2 regions of the Bacillus safensis genome follow, and region 1 is predicted to be linked to the other one. Evidence: a T-box and tRNA genes for the amino acid it is inferred to sense, from the RefSeq annotation. Region 1 holds a T-box; the other holds one or more tRNA genes.

What was found. The T-box of region 1 lies ahead of proS (proline--tRNA ligase). A T-box ahead of a tRNA ligase gene usually reads a tRNA of that ligase, here a tRNA-Pro.
Region 2: it encodes a tRNA-Pro, which carries the amino acid that the T-box ahead of proS (proline--tRNA ligase) is inferred to sense. The anticodon was not compared.

The regions. Positions count from the first base shown of each region.
Region 1 covers NZ_CP154909.1:203,356-215,648, reverse strand. Annotated here, with positions in the region: gene AAYR28_RS01225 (MarR family transcriptional regulator) at 1-414, opposite strand, end outside; gene AAYR28_RS01220 (GNAT family N-acetyltransferase) at 616-1,383, shown strand; gene AAYR28_RS01215 (MFS transporter) at 1,437-2,609, opposite strand; purine riboswitch at 2,687-2,786, opposite strand; T-box leader at 2,936-3,131, shown strand; gene proS (proline--tRNA ligase) at 3,174-4,607, shown strand; gene AAYR28_RS01205 (hypothetical protein) at 4,751-4,927, shown strand; gene AAYR28_RS01200 (sulfite exporter TauE/SafE family protein) at 4,963-5,739, opposite strand; gene AAYR28_RS01195 (sulfurtransferase TusA family protein) at 5,798-6,028, opposite strand; gene AAYR28_RS01190 (MBL fold metallo-hydrolase) at 6,062-7,189, opposite strand; gene AAYR28_RS01185 (sulfurtransferase TusA family protein) at 7,204-7,764, opposite strand; gene AAYR28_RS01180 (rhodanese-like domain-containing protein) at 7,812-8,165, opposite strand; gene AAYR28_RS01175 (DsrE/DsrF/DrsH-like family protein) at 8,178-8,660, opposite strand; gene AAYR28_RS01170 (metal-sensitive transcriptional regulator) at 8,784-9,044, opposite strand; gene AAYR28_RS01165 (hypothetical protein) at 9,228-9,734, shown strand; gene AAYR28_RS01160 (transglutaminase-like domain-containing protein) at 9,775-10,383, shown strand; gene AAYR28_RS01155 (helix-turn-helix transcriptional regulator) at 10,525-11,361, opposite strand; gene fabF (beta-ketoacyl-ACP synthase II) at 11,465-12,293, shown strand, end outside.
Region 2 covers NZ_CP154909.1:84,915-97,207, forward strand. Annotated here, with positions in the region: rRNA gene AAYR28_RS00460 (16S ribosomal RNA) at 1-372, shown strand, start outside; rRNA gene AAYR28_RS00465 (23S ribosomal RNA) at 555-3,485, shown strand; rRNA gene rrf (5S ribosomal RNA) at 3,547-3,662, shown strand; tRNA gene AAYR28_RS00475 (tRNA-Val) at 4,444-4,519, shown strand; tRNA gene AAYR28_RS00480 (tRNA-Thr) at 4,553-4,628, shown strand; tRNA gene AAYR28_RS00485 (tRNA-Lys) at 4,666-4,741, shown strand; tRNA gene AAYR28_RS00490 (tRNA-Leu) at 4,750-4,832, shown strand; tRNA gene AAYR28_RS00495 (tRNA-Gly) at 4,863-4,934, shown strand; tRNA gene AAYR28_RS00500 (tRNA-Leu) at 4,947-5,032, shown strand; tRNA gene AAYR28_RS00505 (tRNA-Arg) at 5,043-5,119, shown strand; tRNA gene AAYR28_RS00510 (tRNA-Pro) at 5,127-5,203, shown strand; tRNA gene AAYR28_RS00515 (tRNA-Ala) at 5,212-5,287, shown strand; rRNA gene AAYR28_RS00520 (16S ribosomal RNA) at 5,413-6,961, shown strand; rRNA gene AAYR28_RS00525 (23S ribosomal RNA) at 7,144-10,074, shown strand; rRNA gene rrf (5S ribosomal RNA) at 10,136-10,251, shown strand; gene AAYR28_RS00535 (CtsR family transcriptional regulator) at 10,429-10,893, shown strand; gene AAYR28_RS00540 (UvrB/UvrC motif-containing protein) at 10,908-11,465, shown strand; gene AAYR28_RS00545 (protein arginine kinase) at 11,470-12,293, shown strand, end outside.

The DNA of each region.
Region 1 (12,293 bases):
TAATTCATCCTCATGAAACTGCTGAAGAAATTCTAAATAGGACGTGACTGCTTTTTCATGCAGCTCATCATGAAGCGCTGCCAATTGCTTGCCTTCCTCTGTCAAAGAATAATAGACAGATTTCTTATCACCCTGCCGGTGGCAATAGTCCACCATGCCTTTTTCAATTAGTTTTTTCACAGCCTTTGTAATAGCTGGCTTTGATAGTTTTAGTTGTTGAGATAGAAATGTATTGTTTGATTCGTTTGGATTGGCTTGAATCATCGATAAAATGTGAAGCTGTGTGAGTGTCCATTCTTGTTTGAGTGTATCAGTCGTGGTAATCAGTGGATCTGTTGGATCATTCCGTCTCTTTTCCCTATGCATAATCAGATCTTGAATCGCTTTTAATACAATCTGCTCTTTTGTTTCCATCTGAACCTCCACTCTTAACTGGTTAATAAAATGGTACTAATAATGAAGAAAGGAGTCAAAAGAAATGTGGTTGTTAGTAAAATAATAGGTCATCAGACCTTAAAATTGTATATGTACTTTTATACTAGATTCCCCTCATCCTGTCACATGCTATAATCATGGGGATGTCATTCAATTTATCATAATGAAAAGGTGAGCTAAATGAAACCTGAACAACTAATGGCCATTCGCCAATTAGAAGAAAAGATACATCTGTTTTCCTCTGCTGTGAACGGGACCTTCCTTGCATCGGACGATTTCGTTCTATCCAATACTCAAATATCGACTGACACGTTCAATTTGCTCTTACCGACATCAGCTCAAATCCAAGATCCAAAAAAAGTGAAAGCTGCCATTGAACACATGCGGTCACAGAAACTCATCTTCAGCACATGGGTCGATCACCGTTTACTCCATCCTGATTGGGCTGATTTATTAAAGGAATATCACCTTCAAGAGGTCGAACGCAATACCATCATGATGCTTGAGCATACAGGTGACATTGATCCAGTCACATCCTCATCACTTACAATCAAGGAAGTACTTGATGAGCAGACACTATTTGATTACACACATATCTTTATTGAACTATTCAAAGGATCGACTGAGGCCGCCGCCTTAGAAGATTATTTCCAGCGTTTTTCGATTGAAGCATTGCACTCAAAAGCTCGCATGTTCGTGGGATATGAACACCATAAGCCGGTCACAACAGGCTTATTATTCGAGACAAACGACAGCTACGGTATTTATGATGTCATAACAAGGGCAGAACACCGCGGCAAAGGACTTGGCAGTGACATGTTTCATTACCTTTTGACCAAGACAGAGAATAAACAAAAATGTGTCATCTTACAAGCATCAGCAGACGGCAAAAATATTTATCAACGTGCCGGCTTCCAACCAATCGGTGAAATGGCCGTCTTTGAATAGAAAGGTACTTTCCCTTTGAAATGAACATAAAAAAGCTGCCTATCTTTAGGCAGCTATTCAGCATGATGCTGACGATCCATATAAAGCGGCGGTCTCTTCAGCGAAATCACCGCACAGCTAAAGGCAATCAGTACAAACACAGCACCGAATTTAGCCAGATCAACAGAGGAACCGGTCATCGTAAACATGACTCCGCCAACCGCTGATCCAATCGAAATGCCGATTTGCAAGGCAGATGTATTTAAGCTCTGCTGAATATCAGACGTGACAGGATCTGTTTGAATCAAATAACTCTGCAAAGCAGGCGTCAGTGCCCAGCTGAGCGCTCCCCAAAGGACAACCATGACCATAAAGAGCGCGAACACCCCCGCTGTATAAGGAAGGATAAACATGACGATCGCAAACGCCATAGTCACAAGCAAAATGGCTTTTCCTGAACCCAGTTTGTCACTGAGCCAGCCGCCAAACCCATTCCCGCCTATAGACGCAAGTCCGAAGATCAAATAACAAATACTAATCCAAAACGGGGTCATATGCAGAACTTCCATCAGAAATGGAGTGAAATAAGAATAAAGCATATAATGGCCTGCAAGCATAAACAAACTGATCAAGTGTGCACTAAAAATTTTCGGATGCCCTAAAGAACGAATCTGTTCTCTAAGAGGCGTCACTTTTTCAACAGGCATTTTTTCCAATAGAAAATAGATCAGCACCATCGATATGGCAGAAAGAATACTGATTCCTAAAAACATCACTCTCCAGCCAAAGCTCTCTGTAATAAAAATACCGATCGGCACACCGAGAACAAGTGAGGAGCTAATACCAATAAAAATCAGCCCTAATGCTTTCGCACGATGCGCTGGTTCCACCAATTTGGCAGTGATCGTCAAAGACAACACCACCACAAGCGCTGTACTCATCGCAATCAACACCCTAGATATCATGACAAGGGCAAAGGTCGAACTAAAATAAGTGAACACATTTCCTATTGTAAACACCAATAACGCGATTAAGTAAAGGCGCTTTCGTTCGATTTTGGCTGTCGCAGTCAGCAGCACGGGTGCTGAAATGGCATACACAATCGCAAATACCGTAATGAGCTGTCCGGCTGTTGCAAGAGACACATTCAAATCCTCTGCAAGACTTGGCAGAATGCCACCAACCACAAGCTCAACTAATCCAACCGCAAAAGTAGAAACGGCTAATAAATATACTCTCCAGTTCATGTCTAACATCCCTTCTGTATATCATCGCTTTCACTTTTGATACAGGGTGCAGACAAACAAAAAAACCCTGATTACAAAAAAGGAAAGCGCGCTTTTGTAATCAGGATTTATCGGATCCTGGTAGAAACCCTCAAACCATATTATTGAGGTTATACAAGTCTATTTTTTTCTTCACATATATTAGCACAGCCTTACATAACTCGCAAGCTGTAAAAATAGAAAAATACTGCCATTCCGTTACCTAAACAAAAGGCGCTGTAAAAGGAATCAGAACAGCTTGCTTTCTCCCCCATTTACAGGTAAACTGATGAAAAATCAACGAACAAGGATCAACGTAGATCTGGAATAGTAGCTTGAATCGATCTTTAACAGAGAGGGAACGGTGCTGAGAAGTTCCTACTGACATCTTCAAGTGAACCTGCCGATTTAGTTCTGTTTCATACAGCGGTTCATACCGTTATCATGATTGAGTGTAAAGCTGTGCTTTAAATTAGGGTGGTACCACCAGGAATGGTCCCTAACTTAAAGTACAGCTTTTTTGTTTTAAAAAAGGAGGAACCTGCAATGTCAAAAAAACAATTTGTTGAAAAAATTACAAGCATGGAAGACGACTTTGCCCAGTGGTATACAGATGTTGTCACAAAAGCGCGGCTCGTCGATTATTCAAGCGTGAGAGGCAGTATGATCATTCAGCCGTACGGCTTTAAAATTTGGGAGAATATTCGCGACGAACTTGACCGCCAGATTAAAGAAACGGGTCATGAGAATGTCTATATGCCCCTCTTTATCCCAGAGAGCCTGCTGCAGCAGGAAAAAGATCATATCGAAGGCTTTGCTCCTGAAGTGGCGTGGGTCACACATGGCGGTGAATCCAAATTACAAGAAAGGCTCTGCGTCAGACCAACCTCTGAAGTGCTGTTCGCTGAGCATTACAAAAACATTATTCATTCCTACCGCGATTTACCAAAGCTATATAACCAATGGGCCAATGTCGTCCGCTGGGAAAAGACAACACGTCCCTTCCTTAGAACCCTTGAATTCCTATGGCAGGAGGGACACACGTGCCATGAGACTGAGCAAGAAGCGATTGAAGAAACAGAAAGAATGCTTCACACTTACGCTTCTCTTTGCGAAGATCTCCTCGCCATTCCTGTCATTAAAGGGAGAAAAACAGAGAAGGAAAAATTCGCTGGCGCTCGCTTCACCTATACGGTTGAAAGCTTGATGCATGACGGAAAAGCGCTTCAAACGGCCACTTCTCATTTCTTCGGGAACGGATTTGCCAAAGCATTTGGCATCGAATTCTTAAACCGTGAAGGAAAACTAGAGCATGTCCAGCAAACCTCTTGGGGTTTCACAACAAGAATTATCGGCGCTATGATCATGGTGCATGGCGATGACAGAGGGCTCGTCCTCCCGCCAAATATTGCACCAACCCAAGTGCGTATCGTGCCAATCGCTTCTCATAAAGAAGGGGTGCTGGATCATGCCTACGAATTGAAGGATCGCCTCGCCCGCATCGCACGTGCTGACATCGATGCAAGCGATAAACAGCCAGGCTGGAAATTCAACGAATGTGAAATGCAGGGTATTCCGCTACGTGTAGAAGTAGGACCAAAGGACATCGAAAAAGGACAAGTGATGCTCGCACGACGAGACACTGGTGAAAAGCAAGCTGTCACATTAGATGCACTTGAACAAACCATCACAGCAACGCTTGAAGACATCCAGCGGACCATGTTCGAAAAGGCGAAGGAACGATTACATGAAAAAACATCACAAGCCCTCACAATCGAAGACATCGAGCAAATTCTTGCGACAGAAAACCGATTGATTAAAGCCATGTGGTGCGGTGATGAAGCCTGTGAAAACGACATTAAAGAAAGAACAGGTGCCACCTCACGCTGTATCCCATTCGAACAGGAAACCATTTCTGACACATGTGTCTGCTGCGGAAAACCTGCATCTGATATGGTGTTCTGGGCGAAAGCCTATTAAGAATATAAACAATAAGAAGCATCTCTCATGATGCTTCTTTTTTTGTTAAAAAGACCCAAACACCCATTGACCTCACCTGCACGATCCCCTATAATTCTTATTAATATAATCGGTTTTTAAGACTTTAACTGGAGTGGTGATATATGAAACGCTGGCCCTCATTCTTTGCCGAACGCTGCCCTAAATGTAGAACAGCATTAGAAGTCTCAAAGTCCAATGCCCTGCAAGGCAAAGTCGTGAAAACATGTCCCAACCTTCATTATCAAAAAGAGTATCACCCCGCACTAGAAACGTATATCGAGCACGATGACGTCAAATAAAAAAGACCAACATGTTTACTCTGTTGGTCTTTTCTTTATAAAATATCCAGCCAAATTTTGACCGCTATCGCTGTAATCATTACAGCAAGTGCCCATTGCAAGTAGACGGCGTTGATTTTCTGACCGACCTTCGCACCAATCGGAGCTGCCACCAAACTTGCCGCCATCAGCACAATCGCAGGAAGAAGCATGACCTGACCCGTCAATACCTTTCCAGTCGATGCGCCTATCGCAGAAAGAAACGTAATCGCAAGTGACGATGCAATCGTCATCCGTACAGGAATTTTTAAAATAGACAGCATCACAGGCACTAAAATAAATGCGCCGCCTGCACCTAATACCCCGGAAACACTGCCAATCACAAAGGCAATAGCTGATGCCAGCCCTTTATGAAAAGTAACTTCTCCCTCTGCGTCTGCACGCTGTCCTTTTTTCGGAATCAACATGAGAATAACCGCCACAATGGCGAGTAATCCATAGATAAGGTTCATTCCTTTTTCCGGCATAAAATGTGATACATAACTGCCTAATAAGCTGCCCGCCAATATACTGCTTCCCATATATAAAATCAGCGAGCGATGTAAAAATCCGCTTTTCCGATAAGCGAGTACACCACCCAGCGTCGAAAAAAGCACTTGAATGGCGCCAATCCCTGATACCTCGTGTGCTGATAGTGCCATCACACCAAAAAGAGGCGGGATATAAAGCAGCATGGGATAGTTGATCACCGATCCCCCAATCCCCACCATTCCTGATAAGAAGGAACCAATACATCCGATGATAAAAAGTGTAATCAATAACGCAAAATCCACGCTGGTCTCCTCCTTTGCAAAAGGAAAAGGGGATCTTCAGCAGATACCCCTACATCCTTTAGGACCCTTTTCTCACCCAGAACTTCAGCACGTGACCTTCTTCTGTCTGCGCGATCAATTCATGTCCGCTTGACTTCGCCCATGCGGCCAAGTCAGCTTTAGCCCCTTTATCTGTTGCATGTATTTCTAAAACTTGACCTTCCGCCAAGTCGTTCATTTTTTTCTTCGTTCGAATAATCGGCATTGGGCATGCGAGCCCTGTTACGTCTAAAATTTGATCTGATGTCATTTGATTGTTCCTCTTCTCTTATTTTATTGGACATTACCGAATCGCACAACGGTTTGGACCCATTTCCATTTCCCGCTGCTTTTCCACACCTGGGTTCAGCTTCCCCATATTGGCTTGACGAATCTCTTGAAAAGCATGCGGCTGTGCAGGCAGACCTTCCGTCACCATCTTTCTAAACACATGTTGATCTTCAATATGAAGCCCATGATTTTCTTTTAAAAGTGAGCCGAGCTCCTTCCAAACACTGCCGTCTTCATTCATTTCTTCTTTGGTCATGAAGTGCGCAGGCAGAACGATGTATTCCTTTGAAAACGCCATATACCGTTCATAAAGCGTCTCTCTCAAATCATCTACCCAGTCCTCCGCCATTCCAGCAAGATCAGGTCTTCCAATTGAATCAATAAACAAAATATCACCTGAAAGAAGATATTGATTGTCTACGATAAAAGATGTTGAGCCGATCGTATGTCCCGGGGAATAAATGGGTTGAATATCAATAGAAGCTGTTCCAATTATTATCCGCTGTCCTTCTTCAAGACGTTCATATTCAAAGGTTACCTCTTCTGCATCTTTTGACGGCAGCCAGTAGGCAGCACCAGTTAGTTCAGCCAGCTTTTTCCCACCAGAAATATGATCTGCATGAAGGTGAGTATCCATCACATGCGTCACAGAGACATCATGCTTTTTCGCAAAATCAATATAGACCTCCGTCATTCGAGCTGCATCCACAACCGCGGCTTCTCCATTGGACATGATCATATAGGACAGACACCCTTTGCCCATCCGTACAAATTGATACAGCTCTCCGCCGCCGCTTAAATCACCTATTTTCACTGGCTCTATATGCTCACTCCATGCCTTCATGCCGCCCTGCAAATAATGAACAGGCACGCCAGCCTCTGACAGCATCTCCGCCACCAGGATAGAGGAACCTTCCTTGGCACAAACCACCAGCACTTCACGGTCACTAGGAATGTACTGTAAAAGGCCCTCTACTCCGTCAAGCAGATCAAAATAAGGCACATTCATATCAACGATTGCTTCCCCTTCAATCTTCCAGTCCTGCACATCTGCTTGGTTTCGCACATCTAGCAAAAAGAGCGGCTCTTTGCCCACGATCTTTTTTGTTAACTGCTCTGCAGTCATGGCTTTTACCGTCATGTTTTATTCAGCTCCTATTTTTCAATGGCTCCTGTCCAGCTATTCATGCCTGGCACCACATTGATTAATTGTTGAAATCCTCTCTCTTTTAGCTTTTGCGCAGCTAATTCACTTCTTCTGCCTGAATGACAGATGAGATAGATATCCGATTCTCTTGTTAACTCCTCTGCACGATCTTCCACCTCACCAAGCGGGATATGAACGGCTCCTGGGATATGCCCCGCTTCGTATTCATCCAGCTCCCTTACATCCAAAATAAACAGAGATTGATCTTCTTTTACCTTCTGTTGAAAGGCATTCAAAGATATTTCCGAAATCATGGGCTCCCCCTCTTCTTCTTGCGCTCCGCCCTTACGAATCAAATGATGAAGCACCTGTCCTTCTACTCTTGTTCCTAAAAACTCATGACCGGCACTTTTTGACCAAGCCGCTAAATCCGCTGCTGATCCTTTATCGGTAGCTTGCACTTCAAGCACATCTCCTGGCAAAAGCTCATTCATTTGTTTTTTTGTTTTCACAATCGGCATCGGGCATGCCAATCCTTTTGCATCTAAAATGACTGTTGGTTGCTGCATGTGATGTCCTCCTTTATATAGGGGTGGGGGTATATTTTTATGCGTGCTTAATGCCAAGCATTCATACCACCCTTGATGTTTGTAATATGAGTAAATCCTTGCTTCTTCAATATTTTCGCTGCCTGCATACTTCTCATTCCACTTTGACATATGACATAGATCTCTTCATTTTTCTCAAGCTGAGAAGCTCGTTCTTTTAACTGAGGTAAAGGAATGTTTCGAAATCCTTTTATATGGTTTGTTTGAAATTCTACTGGAGATCGTACGTCAATGAGCTGTTGACCTTTGCTTTTCAGCTTTTTTTTCATATCGGCTGCATCTATTTGGTTCACACCTCGTGCCGGCAGGAAACGGCTCATAAGTAAGCCAATCACCAGGATGAACAAAATCGTTTGAATCATTTCATCACCTCACTAAATAAATAAATTCACATTCCCAATTTCAGCCTCTGCTAAATACGCCGCCACACCAGCATATTGAATGTCATCTAATAATTCTTTCTCCTGCAGCCCTAAAAGGTCCATCGTCATTGTACATGCTACGAGATTAATCTCCTGTTCCTTCGCCATATCAATGAGCTGCGGCAAGGTCATGGCATTGTGCTTTTTGATGACGTGCTTAATCATCTTCGGACCCATTCCAGCAAAATTCATCTTTGAAATGCCCATTCGATCAGCCCCGCGCGGCATCATCTTGCCAAACATTTTTTCTAAAAAACCTTTTTTCATTGGCACCATTTCATCCTTGCGCAAGGCATTCAGCCCCCAAAAGGTATGAAAAATCGTCACCTCATGATCATAGGCCGCTGCACCATTGGCAATAATGTAAGCCGCCATTGCTTTATCATAATCTCCACTAAATAGCACAATCGTCGTGCGTTTTTTCTGTTCTGCCATCTTGCTCCTCCTTCACAATTACCCATGGGGGTATATAGAAAACAAAAAATATATACACATACCGGTAAGGGTATATTATAACAAGTAAAAAAATCCGTCAACCTTCAAAGGCTGAAGAATTTCTTACCGGCTTTTCACCAATAGCTCAACCGCTTCTTTCACAAGACCTTCCGTATCCTTGCCTTGTTCAAGACTTTCACGGACACATTGCTCAAGATTTGTACTCACAATCACACCCATTGCACGATCAATGGCATTGCGTGATGCAGACAGCTGCGTCACCACCTCGCGGCAATCCTTTCCCTGCTCCATCATCGCAAGAACCCCTTTAATCTGCCCCTCAATCCGGCGAAGACGGTTCTTCATCTGTTGATTATATTCCATTCACAAATACCCCTTTCTATTTTTTCTATGAACAGATAGTATACCCTAAGAGGTATTTAGTCAAACGACTTGCCTTTCTCTTTTGTAGAAAACGTATGTGAAAAGAATTGCACATTCCACCATTTATTGATAAAAAGAAAATAATCAACGAACGAGAAATCATTGAAGAAAAGAGGACAGCCCATGACTTTACATCATTATATCGGATCAAACAAAGAACTGCCGCTTGGTACCATTGGTCAAAATCCTACCTATAAACCATTCTCTGAACTCAATATCAACATGTTTGATAAAAAACAAAAAAAGCCAAAAACCTATCAAAAAGAAGAACTTTTGATAGAAGTATTTGAAACAGAAGAGGATTTCGAAGGCATTCACATTGATTATCTAGATCCCGTCTATGAAGCGGTAAGAAACAAATTCACGCATCCTTTTGTTTATGAATTAGGCATCATTCATTCTCTTCGTGCACTTTTTAAATTCATTGAAAAAGAGCTGTCAAAAGGAGAAAGCATCGAAATCTATTCTTGTCTAGATGAACTGGAAACGAAAGAAAAGGACGATCAATTGGATGTAGAAATTGACCTAAGCAAAAAACGGTTTGGAAAACATATCGATTTTAAAGAGATCGATGAACTGATTGATATGTTTGAATTAGAAAACTTACAATATGTGTTGGTGAAGAAATAGACCTCCTGCGGTAAAAGTATAGAGAAAAGGGGACATTATAATGAACTTGACATGTGAATCTAAAAATTTTGATGATTATTTATGTGAACTAGCTGAAGTTGATTATTCTCATCCTCTTATTCGAGCAAAATCAAATGAACTTTTCAACCCTTTGCAGACAGAAATAGAAAAAGCAAAAGTAGCCTATGAGTTTGTTCGAGATGAAATTCCCCATACATGGGATATTCAATCCAAACGAGTGACTTGTCATGCATCAGAGGTATTAACATTTAAAGAGGGAATTTGCTACGCAAAGTCCAACCTATTAGCTGCTCTATTGCGCTCACAAGGAATACCCACAGGTTTCTGTTACCAGCGATTAATGTTGTTCGATACGCCAGATAAAGGATATTGTATTCATGCATTAAATGCAGTATTTCTGCAATCACTTAATAAATGGATTCGATTAGACTCTCGCGGCAACAAAACAGGAATTGATGCTCAATTCTCACTTGATCATGAAAGATTAGCTTTTCATACCCAACAAGAATTAGATGAAGTCGACTATCCTTTGATATATGTTAAACCACATCCAAAGACAATGAGCGTTTTAAAAGAACATACAGATGCTATTGAGATGTATAAACATCATTTACCAGAAACGATATAGGCTTGGGGGCAAAAAGACTTTCGACAATGCCAAACGTGAAAATAAACCGGTGCTTGTCAGCATCGGTTATGCCCCTTGTCACTGATTTGCATAGGATCTATTTTATATTAAATACACTCAATAACTTCATCCAAACGATATCTACCCTTCAATTAAACGTTTTAACTTAAGCTCCGTATCAGTATCCTCAACCGGAGTATAGACACTGCATCTTAAATCAGTATCCCCATACACTTGTAATGAAGTGAGGTTAAACAACATTTTACCTGCCTTAGCATGACGAAATTCAATTAATACTTCAGGCGCATAGCTGATCTCATTTTCATTCCAAATTTTACGAAATTCAGGATATGCCTGCTCCATTTCTTCTATAAATTGCTCATACCAGTCATCCGCCACATACTGTCCATAATACGTTCTAAATATGGCGATATATCCTCTAACAAAATGCTCCCAATTCACCGCTAAACTTTTAAATTCCTTTCTTGCGAATAGTAAGCGGATGATATTCCTTTCTGCTGGGACGATTTGTTCAAAGTCCAAAAATACATTAGCTGCTGCTTGATTCCACCCAACAATCTGACTTCTTCTATCAGATATAATTGTTGGACAATAACGAAGCTCCTGCAAAATTTTCACTAAAGCCGGACTGATTTCCTTCTCATTCTCAATGATAAAGGATTGTTTCACTCCTTCCTCTAACGCTAAAGCGTACAAATATCTCCTTTCATCGTTATTTAATTGTAATGCTCGAGAAATAGCATCTAATACCGAAGTGGATACTTTTATATCTCTGCCTTGCTCTAACCATGTATACCAAGTAAGACTCACACCGGCTAGTTGAGCCACTTCTTCTCTTCTCAGTCCTGGTGTTCTTCTGCGGGTTCCTACAGGTAAACCAACCATTTGGGGCGTAATTTTCGAACGTTGGTTTTTTAGAAATTCTGATAACGCTTGAAGTCTAGTTTCAGGTTTCATTTAGATCTCCCTTTAAAAGAGTATTAATTATACTAGGATAAACAACAACTTGTAATAGGATAACACAATGGATAAAGTTAATAAAAACAAGGAGGGAATGATCATGAAAAGAGTTGTCATTACTGGAATGGGAATTATTTCTCCACTTGGAAATGATGTAAATAGCTTTTGGAATCAACTAATCAAAGGACAATCGGGAATATCTCTCATTGATTCTTTTGATACAACTGATTATAAAACAAAAATAGCTGGAATCGTTCGTGATTTCGATGCAGATGAAATATTGGGAAGAAAAGAAGCAAAACGTTTAGATCGTTTTAGCCAGTTTGCCTTAGCAGCAGCCGAACAAGCATTAAAAAATTCGCAATTACAGTTAGATCAAGTTGATCTTGAACGTTTAGGCGTATATGTTGGTTCAGGAATCGGGGGAATCCAATCGCTTGTTGATCATGTCAATGTATTAGATAAACGTGGTCCCTCAAGAGTAAGCCCCAGCCTTGTCCCCATGATGATTTCAAATGCAGCTGCGGCCCAAATCAGCATTAAATTAGGGGCACAAGGGCCATCATTGTCACCAGTCACAGCTTGTTCTATTGGGAACACCTCTATTGGCGAAGCTTTCAATGCGATCCGAAATAATGATGCAGATATTATATTTGCCGGAGGAGCAGAAGCTGCCGTCTCACAGATATCTTTGGCTAGTTTTGGAAACGCACATGCACTATCTACTAGAAACCAAGACCCAAGTCGGGCCAGCCGTCCATTCGATACAGATAGAGATGGCTTTGTGATGAGTGAAGGCGCAGGTATCTTAGTATTAGAATCATTAGAAAACGCGATTCTTAGAGATGCGCCGATATTATGTGAAGTAGTGGGGTACGGAGCTAGTTCAGACGCTCATCATATGGTAGCATCCCACCCAGAAGGTAAAG
Region 2 (12,293 bases), 120 kb from region 1:
CCGGAGGAAGGTGGGGATGACGTCAAATCATCATGCCCCTTATGACCTGGGCTACACACGTGCTACAATGGACAGAACAAAGGGCTGCAAGACCGCAAGGTTTAGCCAATCCCATAAATCTGTTCTCAGTTCGGATCGCAGTCTGCAACTCGACTGCGTGAAGCTGGAATCGCTAGTAATCGCGGATCAGCATGCCGCGGTGAATACGTTCCCGGGCCTTGTACACACCGCCCGTCACACCACGAGAGTTTGCAACACCCGAAGTCGGTGAGGTAACCTTTATGGAGCCAGCCGCCGAAGGTGGGGCAGATGATTGGGGTGAAGTCGTAACAAGGTAGCCGTATCGGAAGGTGCGGCTGGATCACCTCCTTTCTAAGGATATATGGAGCAGCGTACGTTTTCGTCTTGTTTAGTTTTGAAGGATCATTCCTTCAAAACATGTCTCTAGCGAGACAGGATTGTTCTTTGAAAACTAGATAACAATAAGTAATACATTCACATTGAATGCAATGCAAAGTTCATCACACATAGTGATTCTTTCTAAAGTAAGAAATGGTTAAGTTAGAAAGGGCGCACGGTGGATGCCTTGGCACTAGGAGCCGATGAAGGACGGGACGAACACCGATATGCTTCGGGGAGCTGTAAGCAAGCTTTGATCCGGAGATTTCCGAATGGGGAAACCCACTGCTCGTAATGGAGTAGTATCCATACTTGAATACATAGAGTATGAGAAGGCATACCCGGGGAACTGAAACATCTAAGTACCCGGAGGAAGAGAAAGCAAATGCGATTCCCTGAGTAGCGGCGAGCGAAACGGGAACAGCCCAAACCAAGAGGCTTGCCTCTTGGGGTTGTAGGACACTCTATACGGAGTTACAAAGGAACGATATAAGCGAAGAGGTCTGGAAAGGCCCGCCAAAGAAGGTAACAGCCCTGTAACTGAAATGTTGTTCTCTCCAGAGTGGATCCTGAGTACGGCGGAACACGTGAAATTCCGTCGGAATCCGGGAGGACCATCTCCCAAGGCTAAATACTCCCTAGTGACCGATAGTGAACCAGTACCGTGAGGGAAAGGTGAAAAGCACCCCGGAAGGGGAGTGAAATAGATCCTGAAACCGTGTGCCTACAAGTAGTCAGAGCCCGTTAACGGGTGATGGCGTGCCTTTTGTAGAATGAACCGGCGAGTTACGATCCCGTGCAAGGTTAAGCAGAAGATGCGGAGCCGCAGCGAAAGCGAGTCTGAATAGGGCGCATGAGTACGTGGTCGTAGACCCGAAACCAGGTGATCTACCCATGTCCAGGGTGAAGTTCAGGTAACACTGAATGGAGGCCCGAACCCACGCACGTTGAAAAGTGCGGGGATGAGGTGTGGGTAGGGGTGAAATGCCAATCGAACCTGGAGATAGCTGGTTCTCTCCGAAATAGCTTTAGGGCTAGCCTCAAGGTAAGAGTCTCGGAGGTAGAGCACTGATTGGACTAGGGGCCCCTACCGGGTTACCGAATTCAGTCAAACTCCGAATGCCGATGACTTATCCTTGGGAGTCAGACTGCGAGTGATAAGATCCGTAGTCGAAAGGGAAACAGCCCAGACCGCCAGCTAAGGTCCCAAAGTATACGTTAAGTGGAAAAGGATGTGGAGTTGCTTAGACAACCAGGATGTTGGCTTAGAAGCAGCCACCATTTAAAGAGTGCGTAATAGCTCACTGGTCGAGTGACTCTGCGCCGAAAATGTACCGGGGCTAAACGTATCACCGAAGCTGCGGACTGTTCTTACGAACAGTGGTAGGAGAGCGTTCTAAGGGCTGTGAAGCCAGACCGGAAGGACTGGTGGAGCGCTTAGAAGTGAGAATGCCGGTATGAGTAGCGAAAGACGGGTGAGAATCCCGTCCACCGAATGCCTAAGGTTTCCTGAGGAAGGCTCGTCCGCTCAGGGTTAGTCGGGACCTAAGCCGAGGCCGAAAGGCGTAGGCGATGGACAACAGGTTGATATTCCTGTACCACCTCCTCACCATTTGAGCAATGGGGGGACGCAGGAGGATAGGGTAAGCGCGGTATTGGATATCCGCGTCCAAGCAGTTAGGCTGGGAAATAGGCAAATCCGTTTCCCGTAAAGGCTGAGCTGTGATGGCGAGCGAAATTTAGTAGCGAAGTTCCTGATTCCACACTGCCAAGAAAAGCCTCTAGCGAGGTGAGAGGTGCCCGTACCGCAAACCGACACAGGTAGGCGAGGAGAGAATCCTAAGGTGATCGAGAGAACTCTCGTTAAGGAACTCGGCAAAATGACCCCGTAACTTCGGGAGAAGGGGTGCTTCTTAGGGTGTTAAAGCCCCGAGAAGCCGCAGTGAATAGGCCCAGGCGACTGTTTAGCAAAAACACAGGTCTCTGCGAAGCCGTAAGGCGAAGTATAGGGGCTGACGCCTGCCCGGTGCTGGAAGGTTAAGAGGAGCGCTTAGCGTAAGCGAAGGTGCGAATTGAAGCCCCAGTAAACGGCGGCCGTAACTATAACGGTCCTAAGGTAGCGAAATTCCTTGTCGGGTAAGTTCCGACCCGCACGAAAGGCGCAACGATCTGGGCACTGTCTCAACGAGAGACTCGGTGAAATTATAGTACCTGTGAAGATGCAGGTTACCCGCGACAGGACGGAAAGACCCCGTGGAGCTTTACTGCAGCCTGATATTGAATGTTGGTACAGCTTGTACAGGATAGGTAGGAGCCTTGGAAACCGGAGCGCTAGCTTCGGTGGAGGCATCGGTGGGATACTACCCTGGCTGTATTGACCTTCTAACCCGCTGCCCTTATCGGGCAGGGAGACAGTGTCAGGTGGGCAGTTTGACTGGGGCGGTCGCCTCCTAAAATGTAACGGAGGCGCCCAAAGGTTCCCTCAGAATGGTTGGAAATCATTCGCAGAGTGTAAAGGCACAAGGGAGCTTGACTGCGAGACCTACAAGTCGAGCAGGGACGAAAGTCGGGCTTAGTGATCCGGTGGTTCCGCATGGAAGGGCCATCGCTCAACGGATAAAAGCTACCCCGGGGATAACAGGCTTATCTCCCCCAAGAGTCCACATCGACGGGGAGGTTTGGCACCTCGATGTCGGCTCATCGCATCCTGGGGCTGTAGTCGGTCCCAAGGGTTGGGCTGTTCGCCCATTAAAGCGGTACGCGAGCTGGGTTCAGAACGTCGTGAGACAGTTCGGTCCCTATCCGTCGCGGGCGCAGGAAATTTGAGAGGAGCTGTCCTTAGTACGAGAGGACCGGGATGGACGCACCGCTGGTGTACCAGTTGTTCTGCCAAGGGCATCGCTGGGTAGCTATGTGCGGACGGGATAAGTGCTGAAAGCATCTAAGCATGAAGCCCCCCTCAAGATGAGATTTCCCATTCCGCAAGGAAGTAAGATCCCTGAAAGATGATCAGGTTGATAGGTCTGAGGTGGAAGCGTGGTGACACGTGGAGCTGACAGATACTAATAGATCGAGGACTTAACCTATATTCTAATGTGAAGTTTGAACATTGTTATTTAGTTTTGAGAGAACATTCTCTCCATCAGGTTTGGTGGCGATAGCGAAGAGGTCACACCCGTTCCCATACCGAACACGGAAGTTAAGCTCTTCAGCGCCGATGGTAGTTGGGGGTTTCCCCCTGTGAGAGTAGGACGCCGCCAAGCTTCTATTAGGATCAGTTCCAGTCGGAACTGGTCTTTTTTGTGTTTTTGAATGACTTGCTTCTATATAATAGGTTCGTAAAGTGAGAATACGTTGTTCCTTCAATTTAACACTTCAGTCATCATATGAACCAGCAGCTCAAATTATCAAGGGTCATTAAAAGCATAGAAAACCTCTCCTTGGACTAAATAGACGTAAAGAGGTGATGTACAGGGTCACGAGATAGAAAGGCACCCTCACCCCAAAGGGGATAGTCAGCTATTGCTAAATTTTTAACTTAAAAGGAGAAAGAAACAATACTAATATTAATTCTCCTGGTAAAACTTTATATCGATGATAAGACTGTTGAGTGTTTGAAGCAGCAGAAAAATTAATGTGAAACGATTTGTTGAAAAATAGTAAAGACCAGTAATTATTTTTACACTTTTTTAGGCAAAAAAGATTTCTCAGAAAAATAAAATAATAATAGAATTTCTTTTTTGGATGTTTTTTATCCAGAGATATATGAAATAAAACAAGGATATGAAAGCTTCGAAATTGCTGTATTTGCAATGATAGAGCCATATAAGCGCTCTTTTTAACAAAAAAACATAAAAAAATGAAAAAAAGGCTTTTAAAATGATGAGACAAGTGGTAAAATTCTTTAGGTGCCTTAACGAAAAGGTGAAAAAACAGCTTTAAAATAAATTCAAAAATTATTTTAAAAAAGTCTTTACAAACAATATCTTATCGTTATATAATACTATTTGTCAGATCGAGAGACACTTCGAAACGACACAATATGGAGGATTAGCTCAGCTGGGAGAGCATCTGCCTTACAAGCAGAGGGTCGGCGGTTCGAGCCCGTCATCCTCCACCATATTTATTCTTACATAATGTTAGGATAGATAAAGCCGGTGTAGCTCAACTGGTAGAGCAACTGACTTGTAATCAGTAGGTTGGGGGTTCAAGTCCTCTTGCCGGCACCACTTTCATATGGTAAGATAGACAAGTCGTTTTTAAAGCGAGCCATTAGCTCAGTTGGTAGAGCATCTGACTTTTAATCAGAGGGTCGAAGGTTCGAGTCCTTCATGGCTCACCATGTTTCATGCGGGTGTGGCGGAATTGGCAGACGCGCTAGACTTAGGATCTAGTGTCTTTATGACGTGGGGGTTCAAGTCCCTTCACCCGCATTGCCAAATAAAATAAAGAAATCCTGTAATGCGGAAGTAGTTCAGTGGTAGAACACCACCTTGCCAAGGTGGGGGTCGCGGGTTCGAATCCCGTCTTCCGCTTATACCATCCACGCCGGGGTGGTGGAATTGGCAGACACACAGGACTTAAAATCCTGCGGTAGGTGACTACCGTGCCGGTTCAAGTCCGGCCCTCGGCATTATAAATAAGCGCCCGTAGCTCAATTGGATAGAGCGTTTGACTACGGATCAAAAGGTTAGGGGTTCGACTCCTCTCGGGCGCGCCATTAAGATCGGGAAGTAGCTCAGCTTGGTAGAGCACTTGGTTTGGGACCAAGGGGTCGCAGGTTCGAATCCTGTCTTCCCGACCATCTTTTATGGGGCCTTAGCTCAGCTGGGAGAGCGCCTGCCTTGCACGCAGGAGGTCAGCGGTTCGATCCCGCTAGGCTCCACCAATATGATCTTTGAAAACTAAACAAGACAAAACGTACCTGTTAATTCGAGTTTTTATAAAAAAATCCTATGAAACTTCATAGGTAGTCAGTCAAACTGGCGAAAAGCAAAACTTCGGTTTTGTATTTTTTCGGAGAGTTTGATCCTGGCTCAGGACGAACGCTGGCGGCGTGCCTAATACATGCAAGTCGAGCGGACAGAAGGGAGCTTGCTCCCGGATGTTAGCGGCGGACGGGTGAGTAACACGTGGGTAACCTGCCTGTAAGACTGGGATAACTCCGGGAAACCGGAGCTAATACCGGATAGTTCCTTGAACCGCATGGTTCAAGGATGAAAGACGGTTTCGGCTGTCACTTACAGATGGACCCGCGGCGCATTAGCTAGTTGGTGGGGTAATGGCTCACCAAGGCGACGATGCGTAGCCGACCTGAGAGGGTGATCGGCCACACTGGGACTGAGACACGGCCCAGACTCCTACGGGAGGCAGCAGTAGGGAATCTTCCGCAATGGACGAAAGTCTGACGGAGCAACGCCGCGTGAGTGATGAAGGTTTTCGGATCGTAAAGCTCTGTTGTTAGGGAAGAACAAGTGCCAGAGTAACTGCTCGCACCTTGACGGTACCTAACCAGAAAGCCACGGCTAACTACGTGCCAGCAGCCGCGGTAATACGTAGGTGGCAAGCGTTGTCCGGAATTATTGGGCGTAAAGGGCTCGCAGGCGGTTTCTTAAGTCTGATGTGAAAGCCCCCGGCTCAACCGGGGAGGGTCATTGGAAACTGGGAAACTTGAGTGCAGAAGAGGAGAGTGGAATTCCACGTGTAGCGGTGAAATGCGTAGAGATGTGGAGGAACACCAGTGGCGAAGGCGACTCTCTGGTCTGTAACTGACGCTGAGGAGCGAAAGCGTGGGGAGCGAACAGGATTAGATACCCTGGTAGTCCACGCCGTAAACGATGAGTGCTAAGTGTTAGGGGGTTTCCGCCCCTTAGTGCTGCAGCTAACGCATTAAGCACTCCGCCTGGGGAGTACGGTCGCAAGACTGAAACTCAAAGGAATTGACGGGGGCCCGCACAAGCGGTGGAGCATGTGGTTTAATTCGAAGCAACGCGAAGAACCTTACCAGGTCTTGACATCCTCTGACAACCCTAGAGATAGGGCTTTCCCTTCGGGGACAGAGTGACAGGTGGTGCATGGTTGTCGTCAGCTCGTGTCGTGAGATGTTGGGTTAAGTCCCGCAACGAGCGCAACCCTTGATCTTAGTTGCCAGCATTCAGTTGGGCACTCTAAGGTGACTGCCGGTGACAAACCGGAGGAAGGTGGGGATGACGTCAAATCATCATGCCCCTTATGACCTGGGCTACACACGTGCTACAATGGACAGAACAAAGGGCTGCAAGACCGCAAGGTTTAGCCAATCCCATAAATCTGTTCTCAGTTCGGATCGCAGTCTGCAACTCGACTGCGTGAAGCTGGAATCGCTAGTAATCGCGGATCAGCATGCCGCGGTGAATACGTTCCCGGGCCTTGTACACACCGCCCGTCACACCACGAGAGTTTGCAACACCCGAAGTCGGTGAGGTAACCTTTATGGAGCCAGCCGCCGAAGGTGGGGCAGATGATTGGGGTGAAGTCGTAACAAGGTAGCCGTATCGGAAGGTGCGGCTGGATCACCTCCTTTCTAAGGATATATGGAGCAGCGTACGTTTTCGTCTTGTTTAGTTTTGAAGGATCATTCCTTCAAAACATGTCTCTAGCGAGACAGGATTGTTCTTTGAAAACTAGATAACAATAAGTAATACATTCACATTGAATGCAATGCAAAGTTCATCACACATAGTGATTCTTTCTAAAGTAAGAAATGGTTAAGTTAGAAAGGGCGCACGGTGGATGCCTTGGCACTAGGAGCCGATGAAGGACGGGACGAACACCGATATGCTTCGGGGAGCTGTAAGCAAGCTTTGATCCGGAGATTTCCGAATGGGGAAACCCACTGCTCGTAATGGAGTAGTATCCATACTTGAATACATAGAGTATGAGAAGGCATACCCGGGGAACTGAAACATCTAAGTACCCGGAGGAAGAGAAAGCAAATGCGATTCCCTGAGTAGCGGCGAGCGAAACGGGAACAGCCCAAACCAAGAGGCTTGCCTCTTGGGGTTGTAGGACACTCTATACGGAGTTACAAAGGAACGATATAAGCGAAGAGGTCTGGAAAGGCCCGCCAAAGAAGGTAACAGCCCTGTAACTGAAATGTTGTTCTCTCCAGAGTGGATCCTGAGTACGGCGGAACACGTGAAATTCCGTCGGAATCCGGGAGGACCATCTCCCAAGGCTAAATACTCCCTAGTGACCGATAGTGAACCAGTACCGTGAGGGAAAGGTGAAAAGCACCCCGGAAGGGGAGTGAAATAGATCCTGAAACCGTGTGCCTACAAGTAGTCAGAGCCCGTTAACGGGTGATGGCGTGCCTTTTGTAGAATGAACCGGCGAGTTACGATCCCGTGCAAGGTTAAGCAGAAGATGCGGAGCCGCAGCGAAAGCGAGTCTGAATAGGGCGCATGAGTACGTGGTCGTAGACCCGAAACCAGGTGATCTACCCATGTCCAGGGTGAAGTTCAGGTAACACTGAATGGAGGCCCGAACCCACGCACGTTGAAAAGTGCGGGGATGAGGTGTGGGTAGGGGTGAAATGCCAATCGAACCTGGAGATAGCTGGTTCTCTCCGAAATAGCTTTAGGGCTAGCCTCAAGGTAAGAGTCTCGGAGGTAGAGCACTGATTGGACTAGGGGCCCCTACCGGGTTACCGAATTCAGTCAAACTCCGAATGCCGATGACTTATCCTTGGGAGTCAGACTGCGAGTGATAAGATCCGTAGTCGAAAGGGAAACAGCCCAGACCGCCAGCTAAGGTCCCAAAGTATACGTTAAGTGGAAAAGGATGTGGAGTTGCTTAGACAACCAGGATGTTGGCTTAGAAGCAGCCACCATTTAAAGAGTGCGTAATAGCTCACTGGTCGAGTGACTCTGCGCCGAAAATGTACCGGGGCTAAACGTATCACCGAAGCTGCGGACTGTTCTTACGAACAGTGGTAGGAGAGCGTTCTAAGGGCTGTGAAGCCAGACCGGAAGGACTGGTGGAGCGCTTAGAAGTGAGAATGCCGGTATGAGTAGCGAAAGACGGGTGAGAATCCCGTCCACCGAATGCCTAAGGTTTCCTGAGGAAGGCTCGTCCGCTCAGGGTTAGTCGGGACCTAAGCCGAGGCCGAAAGGCGTAGGCGATGGACAACAGGTTGATATTCCTGTACCACCTCCTCACCATTTGAGCAATGGGGGGACGCAGGAGGATAGGGTAAGCGCGGTATTGGATATCCGCGTCCAAGCAGTTAGGCTGGGAAATAGGCAAATCCGTTTCCCGTAAAGGCTGAGCTGTGATGGCGAGCGAAATTTAGTAGCGAAGTTCCTGATTCCACACTGCCAAGAAAAGCCTCTAGCGAGGTGAGAGGTGCCCGTACCGCAAACCGACACAGGTAGGCGAGGAGAGAATCCTAAGGTGATCGAGAGAACTCTCGTTAAGGAACTCGGCAAAATGACCCCGTAACTTCGGGAGAAGGGGTGCTTCTTAGGGTGTTAAAGCCCCGAGAAGCCGCAGTGAATAGGCCCAGGCGACTGTTTAGCAAAAACACAGGTCTCTGCGAAGCCGTAAGGCGAAGTATAGGGGCTGACGCCTGCCCGGTGCTGGAAGGTTAAGAGGAGCGCTTAGCGTAAGCGAAGGTGCGAATTGAAGCCCCAGTAAACGGCGGCCGTAACTATAACGGTCCTAAGGTAGCGAAATTCCTTGTCGGGTAAGTTCCGACCCGCACGAAAGGCGCAACGATCTGGGCACTGTCTCAACGAGAGACTCGGTGAAATTATAGTACCTGTGAAGATGCAGGTTACCCGCGACAGGACGGAAAGACCCCGTGGAGCTTTACTGCAGCCTGATATTGAATGTTGGTACAGCTTGTACAGGATAGGTAGGAGCCTTGGAAACCGGAGCGCTAGCTTCGGTGGAGGCATCGGTGGGATACTACCCTGGCTGTATTGACCTTCTAACCCGCTGCCCTTATCGGGCAGGGAGACAGTGTCAGGTGGGCAGTTTGACTGGGGCGGTCGCCTCCTAAAATGTAACGGAGGCGCCCAAAGGTTCCCTCAGAATGGTTGGAAATCATTCGCAGAGTGTAAAGGCACAAGGGAGCTTGACTGCGAGACCTACAAGTCGAGCAGGGACGAAAGTCGGGCTTAGTGATCCGGTGGTTCCGCATGGAAGGGCCATCGCTCAACGGATAAAAGCTACCCCGGGGATAACAGGCTTATCTCCCCCAAGAGTCCACATCGACGGGGAGGTTTGGCACCTCGATGTCGGCTCATCGCATCCTGGGGCTGTAGTCGGTCCCAAGGGTTGGGCTGTTCGCCCATTAAAGCGGTACGCGAGCTGGGTTCAGAACGTCGTGAGACAGTTCGGTCCCTATCCGTCGCGGGCGCAGGAAATTTGAGAGGAGCTGTCCTTAGTACGAGAGGACCGGGATGGACGCACCGCTGGTGTACCAGTTGTTCTGCCAAGGGCATCGCTGGGTAGCTATGTGCGGACGGGATAAGTGCTGAAAGCATCTAAGCATGAAGCCCCCCTCAAGATGAGATTTCCCATTCCGCAAGGAAGTAAGATCCCTGAAAGATGATCAGGTTGATAGGTCTGAGGTGGAAGCGTGGTGACACGTGGAGCTGACAGATACTAATAGATCGAGGACTTAACCTATATTCTAATGTGAAGCATGAACATTGTTATCTAGTTTTGAGAGAACATTCTCTCCATCAGGTTTGGTGGCGATAGCGAAGAGGTCACACCCGTTCCCATACCGAACACGGAAGTTAAGCTCTTCAGCGCCGATGGTAGTTGGGGGTTTCCCCCTGTGAGAGTAGGACGCCGCCAAGCTTCTATTAGGATCAGTTCCAGTCGGAACTGGTCTTTTTTGTGTTTTTGGGAGGTTTGACACCATATAAATGTGGAAATAATATTGTTAGTTGAGCGATTATCTTGAAAAATTGATCGAAAAAATTTATAGTAAGATTAAAGTCAAATATAGTCAAAGTCAATGGAGGAGGAGGAGGAGTGGCACAAAATATTTCTGATATCATCGAGCAGTATTTGAAGGAAGTCTTGGATCAGAACGGTCGAGAAATATTAGAAATTAAACGCAATGAAATTGCAGATAAGTTTCAATGCGTACCTTCACAAATAAACTATGTTATCAATACACGCTTTACGAGCGAGAGAGGCTATATCGTTGAAAGTAAGCGTGGCGGCGGTGGCTATATCCGCATCATTAAAGTCAAAATGAATGATGAAGTCGACTTATTGAACAATATTATTTCCCAAATATATCATCGTTTATCACAGGCTGCATCTGATCATATCATCATGCGTCTTGTTGAAAATAACATTTTATCTGAAAGAGAAGCTAAGATGATGATTAGTGTCATGGACCGTTCTGTATTGCATATTGATTTACCTGAACGTGATGAACTGCGTGCTCGGATGATGAAAGCGATGTTAAATGCTTTGAAATTAAAGTAAAGCGGGTGAAAAGATTGATTTGTCAAGAATGTAATGAGAGACCAGCCACTTTTCACTTTACGAAAGTTATAAATGGAGAAAAACAAGAAATGCACATATGTGAACAATGTGCAAAAGAAAACAGTGATTCATATGCTATGAGTGGAAACCAAGGTTTCTCGATTCACAACCTATTATCAGGCTTATTGAATATTGATCCTAGCTTCACCACAAGTGCGAACAAGGGCTCGTCTATTTTTCAAGAAGCGAAAGAAGTGGATCAATGTCCTAAGTGTGGCTTAACCTTTCAGCAGTTCAGAAAAACAGGCCGATTTGGCTGTGCAGAATGCTATCGTACATTTGATCAGTATCTGAACCCTGTTTTACGGAAAGTCCATAGTGGGAATACAGTCCATAATGGAAAAGTACCAAAACGAATTGCCGGCAGCCTGCATGTTCGCCGGAAACTTGAGTTAATGCAGCAAGAGCTGAAGCAGCTGATTGAACAGGAAGAGTTCGAAAAGGCAGCGGAAGTTCGAGATCAAATTCGTGCATTAGAGCATGAGCAATCTCAGCAGAGGGAGGGAGATTAACGTCATGTCGCTCCAGCATTTTATTCAAGACGCTCTTAGTCAGTGGATGAAACAAAAAGGACCAGAAAGTGACATTGTTCTAAGCAGTCGTATCCGGCTAGCTCGCAATCTAGAGCATGTTCGTTTCCCAACTCAGTTTTCTCAAGCTGAAGCTGAAGCTGTTCTCCAGCAATTCGAGCAAAAGTTTGCTAGCCAGGAAGTGAAGGACATTGGAAACTTTGTTCTGATTCGAATGAATGAAACGCAGCCTTTAGCAAAGAGGGTACTTGTTGAAAAGCATTTGATTAGCCCCAATTTAGCTGAATCAAGATTTGGCGGCTGTTTGCTTTCTGAAAATGAAGAAATCAGTGTGATGCTGAATGAAGAAGACCATATTCGAATCCAGTGCTTATTCCCAGGTTTTCAGCTAGCCAATGCACTAAAAGCGGCTAATCAGGTAGATGACTGGATTGATGAGCAAGTGGATTACGCGTTTTCTGAAAAGCGAGGATACTTAACAAGCTGTCCGACCAATGTAGGTACAGGTATTAGGGCTTCGGTCATGATGCATTTACCAGCATTAGCGCTCACAAGACAAATGAATCGGATTATTCCGGCCATTAATCAATTAGGTCTTGTGGTCAGAGGAATTTATGGTGAGGGCAGCGAAGCAATAGGGAACATCTTTCAAATTTCAAATCAAATGACACTTGGTCAATCAGAAGAAGACATTGTAGATGACTTGAATAGTGTGACCGCTCAGCTCATTGAACAAGAGCGATCTGCACGAAAAGCGTTATATCAAACATCTAAAATTGAACTTGAGGACAGAGTGTACCGTTCCTTAGG